DNA from 2 places in the Desulfosporosinus youngiae DSM 17734 genome. Region 1 is predicted to be linked to the other one. Evidence: predicted binding sites of a transcription regulator. Region 1 holds the regulator's gene; the other holds the start of a gene.

Evidence for each region. Region 1 encodes CtsR, which represses protease genes until heat stress. Its sites were predicted from a motif close to AAGGTCAANNAAGGTCAAAT; they were not measured.
Region 2: a site for CtsR is predicted at 2,627-2,646, ahead of DESYODRAFT_RS14480 (DnaJ C-terminal domain-containing protein). Genes of this name have one in related genera too.

The regions. Positions count from the first base shown of each region.
Region 1 covers NZ_CM001441.1:218,727-228,358, reverse strand. The annotation lists gene radA (DNA repair protein RadA) at 1-992, opposite strand, end outside; gene DESYODRAFT_RS01115 (ATP-dependent Clp protease ATP-binding subunit) at 1,138-3,579, opposite strand; gene DESYODRAFT_RS01110 (protein arginine kinase) at 3,645-4,706, opposite strand; gene DESYODRAFT_RS01105 (UvrB/UvrC motif-containing protein) at 4,696-5,211, opposite strand; gene DESYODRAFT_RS01100 (CtsR family transcriptional regulator) at 5,226-5,696, opposite strand; gene DESYODRAFT_RS01095 (hypothetical protein) at 5,877-6,185, opposite strand; gene DESYODRAFT_RS01090 (M24 family metallopeptidase) at 6,414-7,601, opposite strand; gene rbr (rubrerythrin) at 7,752-8,339, opposite strand; gene DESYODRAFT_RS01080 (MDR family MFS transporter) at 8,505-9,632, shown strand, end outside.
Region 2 covers NZ_CM001441.1:3,120,954-3,130,585, reverse strand. The annotation lists gene DESYODRAFT_RS14490 (phospho-sugar mutase) at 1-1,415, shown strand, start outside; gene DESYODRAFT_RS14485 (diacylglycerol/lipid kinase family protein) at 1,528-2,457, shown strand; gene DESYODRAFT_RS14480 (DnaJ C-terminal domain-containing protein) at 2,778-3,743, shown strand; gene clpB (ATP-dependent chaperone ClpB) at 3,794-6,412, shown strand; gene lpdD (prenylated flavin chaperone LpdD) at 6,591-6,986, shown strand; gene DESYODRAFT_RS14465 (UbiD family decarboxylase) at 7,016-8,788, shown strand; gene DESYODRAFT_RS14460 (DivIVA domain-containing protein) at 8,891-9,394, opposite strand; gene DESYODRAFT_RS14455 (hypothetical protein) at 9,592-9,632, shown strand, end outside.

The DNA of each region.
Region 1 (9,632 bases):
TCTTTTCTCAAACATTCCGCAATTCGGGATGGATAGGGAGTAAACGACTTTGAGACAAGACTTTCAACTTCAACAATAATAGGTCGTGTTCCTTCTTTGATCACTGTTAAGGCGCTGCCCGAAACCGATTGCCCCTCTGCTCTTTGGGTCATAAAGAACTCAGACGGATTATCAATGGATAGCATTCCCCGTTCGGTCATTGAGAAGAAGCCTATTTCCCCTGTGCTGCCAAACCGGTTCTTGGAGCACCAAGCTGCCCTTAATTCCTCTCCATTTTCTCCATTAAGGATTAATACGGCATCAACCAAATGCTCAAGGGCACGAAGTCCTGCTATTTCGTCTTCTTTCGTCATTTGTCCGACCATGATCACCGCTCTGGGACGGCTGCTATTTTTGGCAACCTTTAAAAGTTCGTTGGCACATTCCATGGTCTGAATAGGTGAGCCGGGACGAGAATTATGTTCTTCGAGGGTAAAGGTCTGAATGCTGTCAATAATAATCAAATCAGGGTCTAGCTCTTCCATAGAGGCCAGCACATGATTCATACTTGTATCCGAATAAATCCATATGTTGCTCTTGCTTCCATTCAGGATACGATCGGACCGATTTTTAATCTGACTATCGCTCTCTTCAGCTGAAGCGTATAAAACCTTGTAGCCCTTCTTGGCAACATCATCCGCAACCTGTAAAAGCAAGGTTGATTTTCCTGCACCAGGCCTAGCTGTCAAAATAATAATGGAATCTTTAACGATACCTCCTCCAAGAACCCTATTAAATTCACGGATGCTTGTCACAATACGATCACTATTGCCAGCTAAAACGTCAGATAGCTTCTTCGGATAAGTCTTTCTCTTACTCGGGGAAGCCGATATTCTGGGTTGACTCTCTGACTCTTCGAAGGTATTCCATTCCTCACATTTTGGGCACTTCCCCAACCATTTAGGACTTTCTGATCCGCAATTAGAACACCTATAAATTACCTTGGTCTTCATGCAACACCCCATTTCCATAAAGAATTCAAAACCCTAACAATAACACTCCTATTAAAAAATAGCATATTCATTTTTAATGAAGCAGGGGCAATTCGCAAATTGCCCCTGCTTTCCTCAATTATTCTTGTTTCATTACCACACTAGCTTAAATCTTGGAAAACTTCATTTTCCCCTCTTCAGCTTCCACACGAACCCGATCTCCGTTTTTGAATTCTCCTTCGAGTATTTTCTCAGACAGAGCATCCTCGATCAGCCGTTGAATGGCCCGACGAAGAGGACGAGCCCCAAAAATCGGATCATTCCCCTCCTTGGCAATCAATTCGATGGCACTTTTCTCAACCTGAAGCTCCAACCCATTTTCAATCAGACGCTTATTAACTTGGCGAACCAATATCTCTGAGATCTTCATCAAGTGTTCTGCTTGGAGGGAATGGAAGACAACCAGTTCGTCAATCCGATTTAAAAACTCCGGACGGAAGGAGCGTTTTAATTCTTCCATAACATGTCCCCGCATATTTTTATAATCAGTCTTTTCATCCTTTTTGGCAGCAAAGCCCATGGCTTCTTTTTTAAGGAAAGAGGATCCAACATTGGATGTCATAATTATGACCGTATTTCGGAAGTCAACAGTTCTTCCTTTAGTGTCTGTCAGACGCCCATCTTCAAGGACTTGGAGCAATATATTGAAGGCCTCAGGATGTGCCTTTTCTATCTCATCCAACAAAACGACACTATAAGGTTTTCGTCTTACCGCCTCTGTGAGCTGACCGCCTTCGTCATGTCCGATATATCCCGGAGGTGCTCCCACAAGTCTGGAAACCGCATGTTTTTCCATATACTCTGACATATCAATGCGAATTAAGGCTTTTTCATCCCCGAACATCCCTTCAGCCAAAGCCAGCCCAAGTTCAGTCTTGCCAACCCCTGTGGGCCCAAGGAAAATAAAGGAACCGATTGGCCGTTTCGGGTCTTTCAGGCCTGCCCGGGCACGGCGTACTGCCCGAGCCACTGCGGTCACAGCATCCTCTTGCCCAATAAGCCGTTGATGAAGAAGATCCTCAAGATGCAGCAGCCGCTCACTTTCTTCTTCCGCAAGTTTTTTAACAGGAATTCCTGTCCAGCTCGCCACTATTTGGGCGATGTCATCTCCAGTAACCATGACATTTTCTTTATAGCGCTTATTTTGCCACACATCTCGTTGTTCAGCCAGTTCACTGCGAACTTTCTGTTCCTGATCCCGGATTTGGGCAGCTTTCTCAAATTCTTGACTAGAAACGGCTGCTTCTTTTTCTTTTTTTAAGCGTTCCGCTTCTTCTTCGAGTAATTTTAGATCCGGAGGAGCAGTATAACTAGTGAGTCGAACACGTGATGCTGCCTCGTCCATTAAATCAATCGCTTTATCCGGCAGGAATCGGTCAGAAATATAACGATCAGATAGACGCGCGGCGGCCTCAATCGCCTCATCCGTTATCTTCACCCGATGATGGGCTTCGTAACGATCTCTTAGACCGCTTAGGATTCCTATTGCTTCCTCTACGGTTGGCTCACCAACCGTAATCGGTTGGAAACGACGTTCTAAGGCTGTATCCTTCTCGATGTATTTGCGGTATTCTTCTAATGTTGTAGCCCCGATGCATTGCAGTTCACCTCTGGCTAAGGCAGGCTTTAAGATATTTGCAGCGTCAATTGCGCCTTCTGCAGCTCCCGCTCCGATCAAGGTATGGAGTTCGTCAATAAAGAGTATGATATTCCCGTCCGCACGGATCTCTTCCATAACCTTTTTCAGGCGCTCTTCAAATTCTCCACGGTATTTGCTTCCAGCTACCATTGCCGAAAGATCTAAGGTGATAACCCGTTTGTTGACTAAAATTTCCGGCACTCTATTGTTAACAATACCTTGGGCCAATCCCTCGGCAATGGCTGTTTTGCCAACCCCGGGTTCTCCAATAAGGGCCGGATTATTTTTGGTTCGTCGGCTTAAGACCTGAATGACCCGTTCTATTTCCTTTTCCCTTCCAATCACGGGGTCCAGGCGTCCTTCGCGTGCTTGTAACGTAAGATCCCGGCCAAATTCATTGAGCGCAGGTGTATTCACCGGGCCAGCGTTCTTAGAAGCGGGAATAGAGCTAGGCGTTGGTATTGCTGAGTCATCTAATTCTCCACCTAATAATTTGATAACTTGTTTCCATACCCTTTCAGGACTTACGTTGAGGTTCGCTAAAATACGGGCTGCGATGCCCTCCCCTTCCATAATGAGGCCTAAAAGCAAATGCTCGGTTCCAATATAATTAACCTCTTGTCGATGAGCTTCCTCATTCGCCAATTCTAAAACCTTTTTAACCCGGGGTGTAAACCCAACATCTCCTTTAAAAGGCTGACCTACTCCGGCAATTTGTTCAACCTGACTGTGTATTTTAGCAAGGTCTAAATTCATGGCTATTAAGGCTTGGGCAGCAATGCCTTCTCCTTCTTGAATCAGGCCAAGCAAAACATGTTCTGTCCCTACTACTTGATGTCCCATTCGTTTGGCTTCACTATGAGCTATCGCTAATACCTTTTGGGCACGTTCAGTATAACGTCCTTTCATATTCTTTCATCCTTCCTATTCGTAGACTTATATTTAAGAGCAGAGAAATCCAGGCATTTTAATGATCAATCAAAGTAAGCGCGCAGATTAATCATTCTTTCTCGTATCATTCGAGCCCGTTCCTCGTCCCGTTTGCTGGGATCAAGTTCCCGATCGAGGATGTATTGCAGGCATCCCGGGCGGGTGTCGACGATTAACGTGGCAAAGCAATCTTTAGTCTTGGGCAATATTCCCATATCGGATCCTAACCTATCATGGGACAAAAGATGCATGGCATCTTCTGAAGAGAGTAAGCGTGCATTTTGCAGAGCACCTCGTGCCCGCCAGACCTTATCCTCTAGAAGTATAGGCATTTGCTGGCGGAGGTGTTCTCGCGCTTGAAGCTCATGCTCTACGATCTGTCTGGTGACCGCATCTAAATGTGTCAGAATATCTTCTTCACTTTTTCCAAGGGTAATCTGGTTGGAGATTTGATAAATGTGGCCGAAAGCCTGAGAACCTTCCCCATATAACCCTCGGACCGCTAGACCTAACCGAGCAGCCGCGCCTAAAACCTGTTGAACTTGCTTTGTAATAGCCAAGCCCGGCAAGTGGACCATAACTGAAGCTCGAAGTCCCGTCCCTACATTTGTAGGGCAAGCTGTGAGGTACCCTTGACTTTCTCTATAGGCAAAATCCAGTTTCTCTTCCAAACGATCATCTAAGGCTGTAGCCAAGCGATGGGTTTCTAATAGCTGATTACCCGGTAAAAGAACTTGAAGCCTTAAATGGTCTTCTTCATTAACCATTAAAGCATAACGATGATCAGAGTTCAGAGCTACACCACATGAACCTGTTGTGCTGCCTAAACTAGGGCTAATTAAATGCTTTTCAATAAGCACTTGCTTTTCGACATTACTCAGCTCGGTTAAGGGCATATAGTGTAGTTTCTCATTATTCCCATCTATATCACCCAAAACCTGGGAAATATTTTTTTCAACCTGATCGGCACTTTCTTGGTTCAAACCCTGGGGAAACGGATAATCCTCAAGGTTACGTGCTAATCTCACACGACTGCTGATAACGACCGGAGAATCGGTTTCGCTCATCCAAGCACTTTGTTGTAAAAGTAGCTCCTTACGAATCACATTTTTCCCCTCCCGTCGATTGCTCAATTTTGCGAATCTGATCCCTGACGATAGCGGCCTCCTCAAAGGCTTCCTGCTCAATCAAGGTCTTAAGCTTTTCTTTAAGTTGTCGTTGTTCCACACGATTTCTGATCTCAGCTCCTCGCCTGACGGGAATCTTGCCTACATGCTGCCCTCCGCCATGAACACGTCGGAGCAAGGGTTCAAGCTGAGTTTCAAAGGTTTCATAACAAGTACTGCACCCCAACTTTCCGGCTTGGGTGATTCTAGAAAAGCTAATTCCACACTTAGGACACTTCATCTCCATCGGTTGCTCTTTTGCAGCAGCATTAAAACCAAAAAGTGCTTGCAAAAATTCCGGTACAATCGCAGGATGAAAAACAAAACTTACTTGTTGGCTTTTTTTAGCGCAAGTCTCGCAAAGATAGACCTCCCGTGTCTGTCCGTTTTCCGTTATAAACAACTGCATAATTGCTTCTTTCTGTTGACAATGTTGACAAAGCATTCTTAACTCCTCCTTTACACCAAATCATCCCGGCTTAACGTTGTTAATATATCCTTCATGAGACGAGCTCTCAAAGAGTCCCAATCTCTGAATTCCCCACTTAAATTGTTTCCAGAAAGCACGCTCTTAATCAGTGCTGCTTCCCTAGGGGTTACTAATTCTTCATCTAAGAGCCGTTCTACCAAAGCATTCGATCGGTCACGGGAAAGCCGCTCTCCAATCAATTGACGCATAACCTGTTGATACTGCCCTTCAATTCCCAGCCCTAAGCGAATAATTCGCAGATATCCTCCGCCCCCCCGGCGGCTTTCGACTAGATACCCTCGTTCAACTGTAAAACGAGTATCTAAAACATAGTTAATCTGGGACGGAACACATGCAAACTCACCCGCAAGTTCACTACGTTGCAACACAATATATCCTTCTGACGTATTTTCTAGAATCTGTTTCAAGTATTCTTCAATGCGATCCGCTAGGTTTCCCATTGCTTATGTCTCCTTGTCACGTAATATTTCTAGAATACAAATTATTGACCTTTCCTGACCTTAATTATATGATACCCAAAATTGAGTGATTTTGCAAAGATTTTTATAAAAAAAATCAATTGGGAAGGGCATGCCTGAAAAGCTTGCTCCTTCCCAAAAAATCAAATTATTTTTTGACAATTACTTTGAAAATAAGACAAAGTACAACCAAGAGGATAGGGTTAAAAAGCCAACACTGCCCAGCAGCCAAATTACAGGCTGACCCTCAATTCTTTTCGAATGAATTCTTTTTTCCTTTGATGAATCCAGTTGTACTTGTTCAGGCTTGGGAATGGTTGGCTCATATGGTGATTTGTTTAATGATTCATTAAGTTTGCGCATTCCAGCCCTGGACGAGGTAACTCGGGGCAATATATCAATCCATTGTAGTGAGCCTTTAAGCATAAGTTGAAGTTCTTTGGGACTGAGCCAAACGTATTTCTCTTTCATGGTCTCCTCCACCCGTATTCGATCGATCCGATTAAGATAAGGTTTCCAAATCTAAAACTTTAACCCATTCTGAGAATTCGCTGCCTACGAAAAAAATCCCTGCAGCATGTGCAGGGACGTTATCCTGAAATTTCTACAATATAGACCGATATCTTCCATCATTATGGTTTATGAATGTGCGTAACTTAATTGAACAGTCAATCATTTATCCTGGACGACCAAGTTCGCTTATATAACTATTAATTCTCTTGGAGTGAACGAAAGATACCTGGCGCCCCTTTCAGCTTCAATGACAACCGTATCTTCAATCCCTACCGCTCCAATACCTGGAAATACGAACTTAGGTTCGATTGCCACTACCATTCCAGCTCTCAGCACTTCTTTAGATCCCTTACTGATAGTCGGAAGCTCATCAAGCTCTAGTCCCACCCCATGCCCTACAAAGCTCACCCTACTTGTACCATAGCCCATAAAATTATGTTCATAAGGAGTATTTTCACGAACCCAGGCCAGGATCTCTTCATAGACTTCTCCTGCAACTCTCCCTGGGATTAAGGCACTACGAATTTTCTCTTCGACGCGCCTGGCTGCCTCATAGGCCTTAATCAGCTCTTCAGATAAAGAGCCCAGACTCAAGATCCGAGTTTGATCAATCTGATAGCCATGGACCACTGTGACCATATCTACAACGATTGGTTCTCCTCTTTGAATCGGCACCATAGAGGCACCATTCGGATGGGAAATGGAGATGCCTTGTCCTGTAACCGGTCCATCGAAACAGCCAGATGCTGCTGCCCGAGCTCCTGAAGTGACGGCACCAACATGAAACTCCGAATTAAAACCACGCATTCGGACATGACCACCGTGACCAAGCGCCCTAGCTTTACTTTCAAGCAACCCTTCAAGCTGAACTTCAGTCATTCCAGGGTGAAGAATTTCCTTGGCAAACTCTAATACCGCAGGTAAGATCTGCGCACTTTCCTCGAGTCGGGCTAACTCCCAATCGGACTTTGCGGCACGCTGTCGACGGATCTCAGCAGAAACATCAACCAAAGTAACGTTGGGAAATGTTTTACGATAGCGCTCAAATTGATTGACTGAAAGAACATCTAGTTCTAAGCCAAGTATTCCCGGTAAGGGGAGTCCAGCTTCCTGGATATTATTTGGGATTTTCGATATGCCTTTAAGGGGTAAGACTTCCCACGAACTTTCTTTCTGAGCTCTGGCAAAATCCCGATAGGCCAGAACGATTGGCTTACCTGTAACCGGAACGTAGAGATGAACATTTTGGGCAGTTCCTGTATAATAGAGGGTATCCGCTCGTTGAACCAATAGTGCTCCTTCAATTTCCCTCGTTTTCATACTGACCTGGAAATCGGCAACTCGTTTTTCTAATTCCTTTACAGGTACTTTCATTCCCTCTCCTCCGATTTTGTGTAATATTCTGAATCTTATAGCTACTATTATGTTCATAATCCCTTGAAATTGCAAGTTAAATTATCCACCTAGTGAAGTAAACTATAAAACACCCACTTGGAAGGAGTGGGTGTCTTAAATGTGGATAGATTAATAGTTCTCAGGCAGTTCCTCAAAGTATCCCTGAGGATGTGCACAGGCCGGACATTCATCAGGTGCTTCCGGGCCTTCGTGGATATAGCCACAGTTTGTGCATTTCCATACAGTTGACGTGTCCTTTCTGAAAATGGTTCCTCTTTGAATTTCATCAGCATAATGATCGAAACGAGTCATATGGTGCTTCTCGATTTCAGCAATTGTTTGAAAGGCTCTTTTAATATCTGCAAATCCTTCCTTTTCAGCAACACTGGCAAACTTTGAATATATTTCTGCCCATTCTTCTCTTTCACCGGCAGCCGCAGCTCTTAAATTCGTCAAAGTATCTTGATAAACTAACGGATAATCGGCATCCACATGTATAATGTTAGTTTCTTCCCGGGTATGGGCAACAAGCAACTTATAGAACACCTTGGCATGTTCCTTCTCATTGTCAGCCGTTTCCTCAAAAACAGCTTGAATATGTTGATACCCTTCTTTCTTAGCCACACCAGCGAAAAAAGCATAACGATTGCGCGCTTGAGACTCGCCTGCAAAGGCATCACTTAGATTTTTGAATGATTCGGTTTCAGAAAACTTCATGCTTCACACTCCTTTTCAAATAGTTTCTCATATAGGCTGCTATTTATGCCTATTTAGAGGTTTTGCTTTCATTCGATTCGAATGCCAAATTATCATAGTCATAAAAAAACTGACAGACGCCAGCGACCTTCTGCTAGTTTTAATAAACTTAAGGTGGTCTTTATTTTGAAATTCAAACCTTTAAATATTCCCCGGCCCGTATTAATTCTAATTATTGGCGGATTTATACAGTCCACTGGCAATTCTCTGATGTGGCCTTTGAATAGCCTTTTTATGCATACAGTTTTAAACCGCACCTTGACAGAAGCCGGCACCCTTCTTGCCCTTCAATCCGCAGTTTCTTTACTTGGTCAAATCTTGAGTGGTTTTTTAGCCGATCGCTATGGACCCAGAAAAGTAATGATTGTCGGGCTTGTTGGCGCAGTTCTTTTCCTCGGAGCTATGGGTATTCTACCGATCTGGGGAGTTTACGCCCCTGCGCTTATACTCTTTGGCTTAGCCCAAGCATTTATCTTCGTTCCACTTTATACACTGTTAAATGCAGTTTGGCCGGAAGGTGGGCGCCGGGGCTTTAATCTTCTATATGTCTCCAATAATGCGGGGGTAGCGGTCGGTACCGCCATCGGAGGATTTATTGCTCAGGCTTCGTTTCGTTTCGTATTCTCTCTCAATGCAATCGCTTTCCTAATCTATCTGATCTTAGTGCTCATCGGTATTTCTGAACGCAGCGCGCCCACTCATTTGTTATCACCGAAACAGCAACCTCAGCAGATCACTAAAGACAAGAGCTTTAAAGTGCTTCTAACCTTAGCAGGGGGGATATTCCTTGTCTGGGGCGCTTATGTTCAGCTCGTAACGATTCTGCCTGTTGTAATGACCCAGTACGGTTTTTCTCTCGTTTCTTACAGCGTGCTTTGGACGCTCAATGGTATTTTTATCGTGACGTTACAGCCTCTTTTAACTTCAGTAATTGAAACTTGGGCCCGCTCCTTCAAACGTCAATTTTACCTCGGTGGACTTCTCTTAACTATTGGATTTATAATCCTGTTAGGAAAGTTTCCATATTGGACCTATGTTTTAGCGATGCTCATTATTACGCTGGGAGAAATGCTTATTCTACCCGCTGTTCCTGCTGCCGCAGCTCAGATTTCCCCGCCGGGAAAAGAGGGTGCTTATCAAGGGTTTGTCGGAGGTGCTACATCTGGAGGACGTATGATTGGCCCCTTTTTCGGTGGAATAATGTATGACTTTGGCGGGGGCTCTAGTGTATGGCTGCTCGCAATTTCCTTTTTA
Region 2 (9,632 bases), 2.8 Mb from region 1:
AAAATGGTATTAAAGTGTACCTCTTTGATGCCCTTCGCCCAACACCTGAACTTTCTTTTGCGGTTCGCCATTTGCGGGCTTTAGCGGGGATTGTCGTAACTGCGAGTCATAACCCTAAAACCTATAATGGTTATAAAGTTTATTGGGATGATGGAGGGCAGGTACCTCCTGTCAAAGCGGATCAAATTCTTGCCCGTATCAATGCCCGCGAGAACTGGCTGGGAATCGAACCCATGTCTCTAGATGAAGCTAAGAGAAGCGGATTACTTCAAATCATCGGCGAGGAAATTGATCAACTCTATCTTTCTCGTGTCAAAGAACTTGCGCTGTACCCGGATCTTGATGCTCAGAAAGGGAAGGAGCTTAAAATCGTCTATACTCCTTTGCATGGAGCAGGGAATATACTTGTCCGCAGGGCCTTATCTGAACTGGGATTTAGTTCAGTCCAGGTCGTACATGAACAAGAACATCCGGATCCGGAGTTTACAACTGTCCCATACCCCAATCCGGAGGCTCCGGCGACCTTTGAACTAGCCAGAAACTACGGAAACGAGATGAAAGCAGATTTGCTCTTAGCGACAGATCCGGATGCGGATCGTTTAGGGGTGGTTTTGCGGAAACCTCAAGGGGATTATATACAGCTGACCGGAAATCAGATTGGGATAATCCTGACCTACTATATCTTATCTCAGAAAAAGTCCCTGGGAACTCTCCCCAATAATGCGGCGATTATCAAAACAGTAGCCTCAACTGATTTGGCAGATGAGGTTGCTCGTTATTTTAATGTTCGTGTTGAAAACGTGCTGACAGGGTTTAAATTTATAGCTGAAAAAGAAAGAGAAATGGAAGAAGGCGGTTGGGGGACATTCCAATTTGGTTTTGAAGAAAGTTATGGATACCTGGCGGGAGATTTTGTTCGGGATAAAGACGCAATTATTGCTTCTGTCATCTTGGCTGAAGCTGCCCTTTATTATCAACAAGTTGAAGGACGCACTTTCTTTGATGTACTGGAAAGTATCTATCAACAGTTTGGATATTACGTTGAGGATCAGGAGTCCCTTACCCTCGAAGGTAAACGTGGTAAAGAAGAAATGGCATTAATCATGAATACACTTCGTCAAGAGGAGATCCATGAACTGTGCGGAATGACGATTGAACGATTTGACGATTATGAGCAACGAATCAGCAAAAATCTAAGAACCGGGCAGACTGAACCGCTCAAGCTTCCACGTTCAAATGTTTTGCGATATTCATTTAGTGACGGGGGATTTGTGATGGTAAGACCCTCTGGAACGGAACCTAAAATCAAATTTTACATTTCAGTAAAAGCTGATACCCGAACAGAAGCTGATGATCTCAACTGCAAACTTAAAAAAGAGCTTATGGAACGGATCGCTAAAATAAGGTCTGCTTAAAGGGCAGGATCTGCGAAAAGGATTTTCGTTCTAAACGTCGAATAATCCCGGGATGGGCAGATATGTGCTGAAAGATCTCTAAAATGTCTGCCAAAAAGGGAGAGTTTCTCAAATGCATATAAGGGACCATTGGTTCGCCGTTGTTAATCCGCACTCTGCCAATGGCAGCACTCGAAAACGATGGCCACACTATTTGAAACGACTACAGGATGAAGGCTATCTTATTGATTTTGTTTATACATCTAAGCCTGGAGATGCAACCCGAATTACTCAACAGGCCTTGAATAACGGATGTACCCATATCATCTCGGTCGGTGGAGACGGGACTATGAATGAAGTCGTCAATGGTTTCTTCTCTAATGACCAACTAATCAGTTTGGAGGCTGAACTTGCCGTTTTTTCCCATGGTACCGGATGTGACTTTATTCGTTCATTACAAATTCCAAGAGGGATTGAGGGTTTTGTTGGAGTTCTGAAACAAGGTCGAAAACGGATGGTCGATTTGGGAGAAGTCTTGTTTTATAATGACCAGGGGCAGCAGGTTCAGCGTTACTTTCTCAATGTAGGAGACGTAGGTTTAGGCGGAGAAACGGTTGCGCGCGTCAATCGGCAAAGCAAGCTGCTCGGAGGTAAATTATCCTTTCTGATTGGATCCGTACTAAGCATCCTTTCTTATCGCAATAAAGTTATGAGCTGTGAAATTGATGGAAAACTAATCTGTCATGGTCGGCTCAACAGTATTATGGTAGCAAACGGCCGGTATATTGGCGGCGGGATGATGATTGCGCCGCAGGCCGAGCTGGATGATGGGTTGTTTGATGTGGTTGTATTGGGTGATTTTTCTGCCTGGACCATCTTGCGGCATATTCCAAAGATCTATAGGGGAACTCATCTGAGAATCCCCGGGGTCAGTGTGCAGCGCGGCCGTTCTGTTGTCATTACTTCAGATGAAAGGATTTTACTGGATATTGACGGAGAACAACCCGGTCAAGGCCCCATTGAATTTAGACTTAAACCGGGTATCCTTCGTTTATGGGGATGATAAAGAATAATTAAACAGGGATAGTTAATTCATAGGGCTTATGAATTAACTATCCCTGTTTCAGCAGAGTATCCTCTAACGCTGTTTTCAGTGGGAATCTGAGAGTGCCCTGAGGTTTGGAATAGTGGTAAATAGTTTTGAGTCGAAGGTCAATATTGGTCAAGAAAATGTCTGACCAATATTGACCTTCGACTTAAAAAAGACTATAATTTTAATAACAAGGAAAATACTCTATATAATCAGAATTAGATAAGCTGAGATTTTATGTCTGTTTACAAAGATAGTATGTTTATAAACCATCAGTAATATGAGGTGAGAGTATGGATTTTAAAGATTATTACGCAAGCCTGGGTGTTTCACCGGATGCGGATGATAAAACTATCAAGAAAGCTTACCAGAAACTAGCCAAAAAGTATCATCCGGATGTTAACCCGGGGGACAAAAACGCTGAAGAAAAATTCAAAGAGGCTACGGAAGCTTACCAAGCGATTAGTGATCCCGAAAAACGACGCAAGTATGATGAATTAAGACAGGATTATCAACAATGGCAGGCTCGCGGAGGGCGCGGAAATTATAATTGGGATCGTTGGCAGTCTAATCCAGGTGGAGGCGGCGGGGGTTTTACCTACACCATGTCTCCGGAAGATTTTGCCGAAATGTTTGGCGGGACGGGGAGTTCGGGTGGATTTAACTTTGGCGGGGAAGGATACTCGGATTTCTTCTCAACTCTCTTTGGAGGAGGCGGTCCTCATGCAGGACGGCCACGCCCAGGTCAGGACGTTGAAGTTGATGTTCAAGTGACTCTTGAAGAGTCTTATACAGGAACGACCAGGTTAATTCGAAGCGGTGAGAAACAAATCGAGGCTAAGATTCCAAAAGGGGTTCGGACCGGTTCCAAGGTACGCCTGACAGGTCAAGGCGGTCCTGGGATTTCAGGGGGACCGGCGGGAAATCTCTATTTGATCATAACGGTTAGTCCACATTCTCATTTTGTCCGAGAGGGAGATGATTTGAGGGTTGAAATTCCGGTCGATTTCTACAGAGCCGTTTTAGGAGGGGAAGTAAGTATCCGGACTCTTAGCGGGGAGGTCCTGCTCAAGATACCACCACATACCCAAAGTGGCAAAAAGTTTCGCCTAAAGGGAAAAGGTATGCCAAAGTTAGAAAAACCAAGTCAGCAAGGAGATCTCTTCGCGGTCGTGTCCATTGTATTACCTGAAAACATGAGCGATCAAGAGATTTCTGCCCTGCATGACCTGGCAGCTAAAAGAGGAGTTATTGTCTAAAGAAATGAAAAATTCATCTGTTTAACTAGCTTGAAAAGGAGTGAAAGATTATGTCATTTGATACCAACCGTTTTACCCAGAAATCCCAGGAAGCAATCACAGGTGCCCAAACAATGGCGGAACGCAACGGGAACAGCCTGGTTGAGCCCGAACATCTTTTACTCTCCTTATTAGAGCAAGGAGAGGGTGTCGTTCCTCAGGTACTGACTAAGATAGGGATCGCAGTAGGAGCACTCATCCAGACTGTGCGGCAGGAAATTAACCGCTTTCCCCGTATCAGCGGCGGAAATGTGCAATTAAGCATCTCCCCCCGTTTAAGAACGGTCTTAGTAGCAGCTCATGATGAGATGGCTCCCTTTGGGGATGAATATGTTAGTACTGAGCATTTGTTGCTCGGTATTTTAGAAAAGGCCGGAGGGTTTGTCGAACAAATCTTCAAGAAAGTCGGTTTGAATCGGGAAAAGTTACTTCAGGCTTTACGTGAAGTCAGAGGAACCCAACGTGTTACAAGTCCTAATCCTGAGGGTACCTACGCTGCTTTGGAACAGTATGGACTTAACTTAGTGCAGCAAGCACGGCGCGGAAAGCTTGATCCGGTGATTGGACGTGACGAGGAAATCCGCAGAGTGATCCAAACTCTATCCAGGCGTACCAAAAATAACCCCGTCCTTATTGGGGAACCGGGGGTTGGTAAAACAGCCATCGTCGAAGGTTTAGCCCAGAGGATTGTCAGGGGAGATGTTCCGGAGGCAATCAAGGATAAACAGGTGATTGCCCTTGATCTGGGAACCTTAATTGCCGGAGCGAAATACCGGGGAGAATTTGAAGAACGTCTGAAAGCAGTGCTTAAAGAAATCCAAGATCGTCATGATGTCATCTTATTTATTGACGAATTGCATACGGTTGTTGGGGCCGGAGCTGCCGAAGGAGCAATGGATGCCAGTAATATGCTTAAGCCGATGCTTGCTCGCGGAGAACTCAGTATGCTTGGGGCGACCACTTTGGCAGAATACCGCAAGCATATAGAAAAAGATGCTGCGCTCGAACGGCGTTTTCAGCCAATTATGGTGGAAGCGCCCACAGTACAAGATACAATTTCAATATTGCGTGGCCTTAAGGAACGCTATGAAACCCATCATGGAGTTCGAATAACCGATGGAGCAATTATTGCTGCTGCTGTTCTTTCAGATCGTTATATTAGTGATCGTTTCCTCCCGGATAAGGCCATTGATTTGATTGATGAAGCTGGGGCACGCATGCGGATGGAAATTACCAGTGATCCTTATGAGTTAGATCAGATTAAACGTCGAATAATGCAGCTGGAAATTGAACGAGAAGCTTTGAAAAAGGAAAAGGATGACGCCAGCAAGGAGCGCTTAGCAAAAATCGAGGAAGAGTTAGGTAACCTTAAAGAAGAGCGTTCTGGAATGGAAGCTCAGCTGCAAGGGGAACGGGAAATTCTGATTCGGATTCAACAACTTAAAGAAGACGTTGATCGTTCTCGTACGTTGATGGAACAAGCCCAGCAGCAATTAGATTATAATAAGGCGGCGGAGCTTCAGTATGGCATAATCCCTAATTTAGAGAAAGAACTGAAAGCTGCGGAAGAAAAGCTGCAAGTTAAGCAGAATAGTTTATTAAAGCAAGAAGTGGTCGAGCAGGATATTGCGGAAATTGTAGCAACTTGGACCCATGTTCCGGTTTCCAAACTTATGGAAAGTGAAATGCAAAAGCTTGTCCGTATGGAAGAACGAATTCATCAACGGGTTATTGGGCAGGAAGAAGCTGTTAAAGCTGTCTCCGATGCTGTACGCCGGGCTCGTGCCGGACTGCAGGACCCCAACCGCCCTTTAGGGTCCTTCCTTTTCTTAGGCCCTACGGGAGTTGGAAAGACTGAACTGTCAAGAGCATTGGCAGAGTTTCTCTTTGATGATGAACAAGCAATGGTGCGGATTGACATGTCCGAGTATATGGAAAAGCATACTGTCTCACGCTTGATTGGAGCCCCTCCCGGATATGTAGGGTATGAAGAGGGGGGACAACTTACAGAAGCTGTTCGTCGTAAACCCTACAGCGTCATTCTCTTTGACGAAGTAGAGAAAGCGCATAGTGATGTTTATAATGTTTTATTGCAGCTTTTAGATGATGGAAGATTGACCGATGGTCAGGGTCGTATTGTCAACTTTAAGAATACGGTTGTTATTCTAACCAGCAATATTGCCAGCCCGACGATTCAGGAACTGACCCAGCGCAACGCGTCGAAGCAAGAAGTCCGCACCGCTATCAATGAAGAACTTCGGCACTATTTCCGTCCGGAATTTCTGAACCGTCTTGACGAAACTATTGTCTTCCATCCCCTTGGACGTGAGCATATTGGGCAAATCGTTGAGATTCAGCTTGGTCAGTTACGTCAACGTTTAGGTGAAAGCAAACTCACGATGGAACTGTCGGAAAAGGCCAAAGCACAACTTACCAACGAGGGATATGACCCTATCTACGGAGCCAGACCTCTTAAACGTGTGATCCAGCAACGTTTGCAGAATCCTTTAGCCCTCAAACTTTTGCAAGGAGAATTTATGCCAGGGCAGGAAATCCTGGTCGATATCGATGAATTCGGAAATTACTCGTTTACTGTCAGAAAAGAGTCAGTGACATTTGAAGGAGTTTAATTTGATTGAAACGCAAAAGAGAGAAGAGAGCCTGGAATTTCGGCCTCTCTTCTCTTTTTTGTACTAAAATCTCAATTCCAGCCTTTGAAAGATTACTTTGATCTGGAACTTGGCTTCTCTTCGGCACTGAATGTATAATGTAGTTAGCTAAGTCAAAAAGTAAAGCGAGGAGAATTAGGTGCCCCATAACAGATTGATTAATTTCCCCATTTGGCAAGGAAAAGCAGGGGAAGGGCGGTGTCAGATTTCATTATTTCTCCAGGATACTGGAAATGGGCTGAATGGCCTTCTGACCGGCGGAGAAAAACCCCATGTCGGCGGAGTCGTTCTGGCGCTTCCCCGTCCCAGTCTCAGAGGGGAAGGGTGGAGCGCAGACGTTTATATCACACCGGTGCCTGGTCATAAAGATGTCGATGTTGCACGAAAGGTGGCAGCTTTATTAGCATGTGAACTCCGCTGCTCAGTCGTTGTGACCGCTGGAATTCATTCGGACAATCTTTCCCCGGAAGAACTGAGCCAGATAATTTGCCATTGTGAAACACTGACTCAAGATGCCTTAGCTGCCCTGAAGTAAGGGTTAAGATTTTAATAAGAGGTGACACTGTGCACGCAAATTTACGACAGTTTATTGAAACCCTCCAACGAGAAAAGCAGATTGTGGAAATAGAAACAGAGGTTGACCCATACCTTGAATTGGCAGAAATCCATCGTCGTGTCATTGAGGAAGAGGGGCCGGCTTTGCTCTTTAAGCGAGTTAAGGGAAGCCCTTTTCCGGTAGTTACAAATCTATTCGGAACCCGCAGGCGTGTCGATCTCGCTGTCGGGCCAAAGCCTGAGGACACAGTACAACGAGCAGTATCGGCTTTGCATCGCTTGCTGCCGCCGAAGCCCTCTGTACTTTGGCAGGAAAAAGATTGGATGCTTTCTTTAGCTAAGACTGGACTGCGCACGATTAATCCGAAGCATGCTCCGGTTCTTGAGATACGGGAAAGCTCAGTCGATTTAACCCGGCTTCCGGTACTAACGAGCTGGCCTGATGATGGAGGCCCGTTTGTCACCTTGCCCTTAGTCTACACAGAACATCCTGTGACAAGAGAACATAATTTGGGAATGTATCGTATTCAAATACATGAACCATCCCAAACCGGTATCCACTGGCAGATTCATAAAGGGGGCGGGTTTCACTATCATGAAGCCGAACTTCTGGGGCAGGATCTCCCTACAACGCTTTTCCTGGGGGGGCCGCCGGCCTTGATTCTTTCTGCCATAGCACCACTCCCGGAAATGCTGCCTGAGCTAATTTTCACTTCTTTTTTAATGGGAGAAAAACTAAGCCAAGTTAAAGTGCCTACCCATTCCCATGCTCTGATCGCTGAAGCTGAGTTTGCTATATGTGGAACTGTACCGGCCCATGTCCGCAGACCGGAAGGTCCGTTTGGTGATCATTATGGTTATTATTCATTAACCCATGATTTCCCGATCTTTAATGTACATACTGTTTACCACCGCCGGGATGCTATTTATCCGGCTACAGTTGTAGGAAAACCCCGGCAAGAAGATTATTTTATTGGAGAGTACCTGCAGTCCTTGCTTTCTCCGATGTTTCCAGTTGTTATGCCGGGAGTTAAAGCACTCTGGACGTATGCCGAAACAGGTTTTCATGCTTTGGCGGCTGCTATAGTACGAGAAAGTTATCACCGTGAAGCACTGGCTCATGCTTTTCGTATTTTAGGGGAAGGGCAGCTCACCTTAACCAAGTTCTTGATCATTACGGATGTTCAGCTTGACTTACAAGATTTTAGAAACCTTCTCGAAACTGTTTTGGCCCGCTTTGAACCGGAAACTGATCTCTTAATCTTAAACGAAACATCCATCGATACCTTGGATTATACAGGCCGGCGGCTCAATCATGGAAGCAAAGCAATAATGCTGGGCCTGGGGCCTTCTAAAAGAGATTTGCCTCGTGAGGTCAGGGAAAATACACTACCCGGGGTCTTGGGGATCAAGCCATTCTGTGCAGGCTGCCTGCTCATCGAGGCTCCTTCATTTACCAGCTCGCCTGGGCTTGCCGATGATGTATTGCAGCATCTCCAAAAGGCTCCTTTCCAAGATTGGCCGCTGGCGATTTTAGTCGATGACCTAACTCTTGCTCTGAACACTCCTGGCTTTCTCTGGCAAGTCTTTACCCGCTTTGATCCAGCCCATGATATCTATGCTTCGACAGAGATGCTTAATCATCGTCTGGTATACCATGGTCCGATTCTAATTGATGCACGGATGAAACCAGGATATCCTGGCGAAGTCGTTCCCGACGAAGCGACAGTAAACCTTGTCAATCAGCGCTGGAAAGAGTATGGACTAACTGATTGTCTTTAAGATCAATTTTTATATCACTAAAGGCAGAATTACTTGATCACTAACCTAGATCAAGAATTCTGCCTTACTATTCTATAATCTGAAAAGCTTTCGGAAGTTGGTTCACTTGATTAAGTCCTTTATCATATCCAAATATTGAACAGCCTGTTCAACAATAGTTTGGAGCTCTGCTTTCTGCTCGGTTAATTCTTGTATTTGTGCCTCAAGTTGGACAATCTCCTTGCGCTTTTCAATGAGTAATGTTTCAGTTTCCATTTCTTCGGCTTCCTTAAGACGTGTTGTTTCCTTAAGGATTGTTTCACTTTCGTTGCGAGTTGATTGCAAAAGTTCTTCAGCTTGCTTAGCAGCATCCTCTTTAACCTGCTTAGCGATTCTTTGAGCACTGACAAGCGCATCTCTAAGGTCTTTTTCGATCTGTTCATAGTCCTTGAGGCGATTTCCCCATTCTAAGTTCTGTTCTCTTAAACTATTGATTTGTAAACGTAATTCTTTATTGACAGCATTTGCTTCGGATAATTGACGTTCATTTTCAGCCCATGCCTGGTCAACTTCATCTGAATCATACCCACGGAAAACCCGCTTAAAGTCTGGCGCCTCCAAATTCATTTCCTCCATTTCCATAATTCAATTATAGGAATTGCCTCCTTTTTCTTTCCAGTTTAACTTATTAAGATCCTATCTGTCCAGATAATACGCTTTTGAAATCTTTAAACGAGTTTATTTATGAAAATAGAATAATTTGAGGTTTTTTTACACATCCTGAAACTGTTATGTAAATTAGTTTTTAAAAAGGAGGGATCTAGATGCAACTGAATGAGATGGAAATGAAAAAAGTCCTTGACCA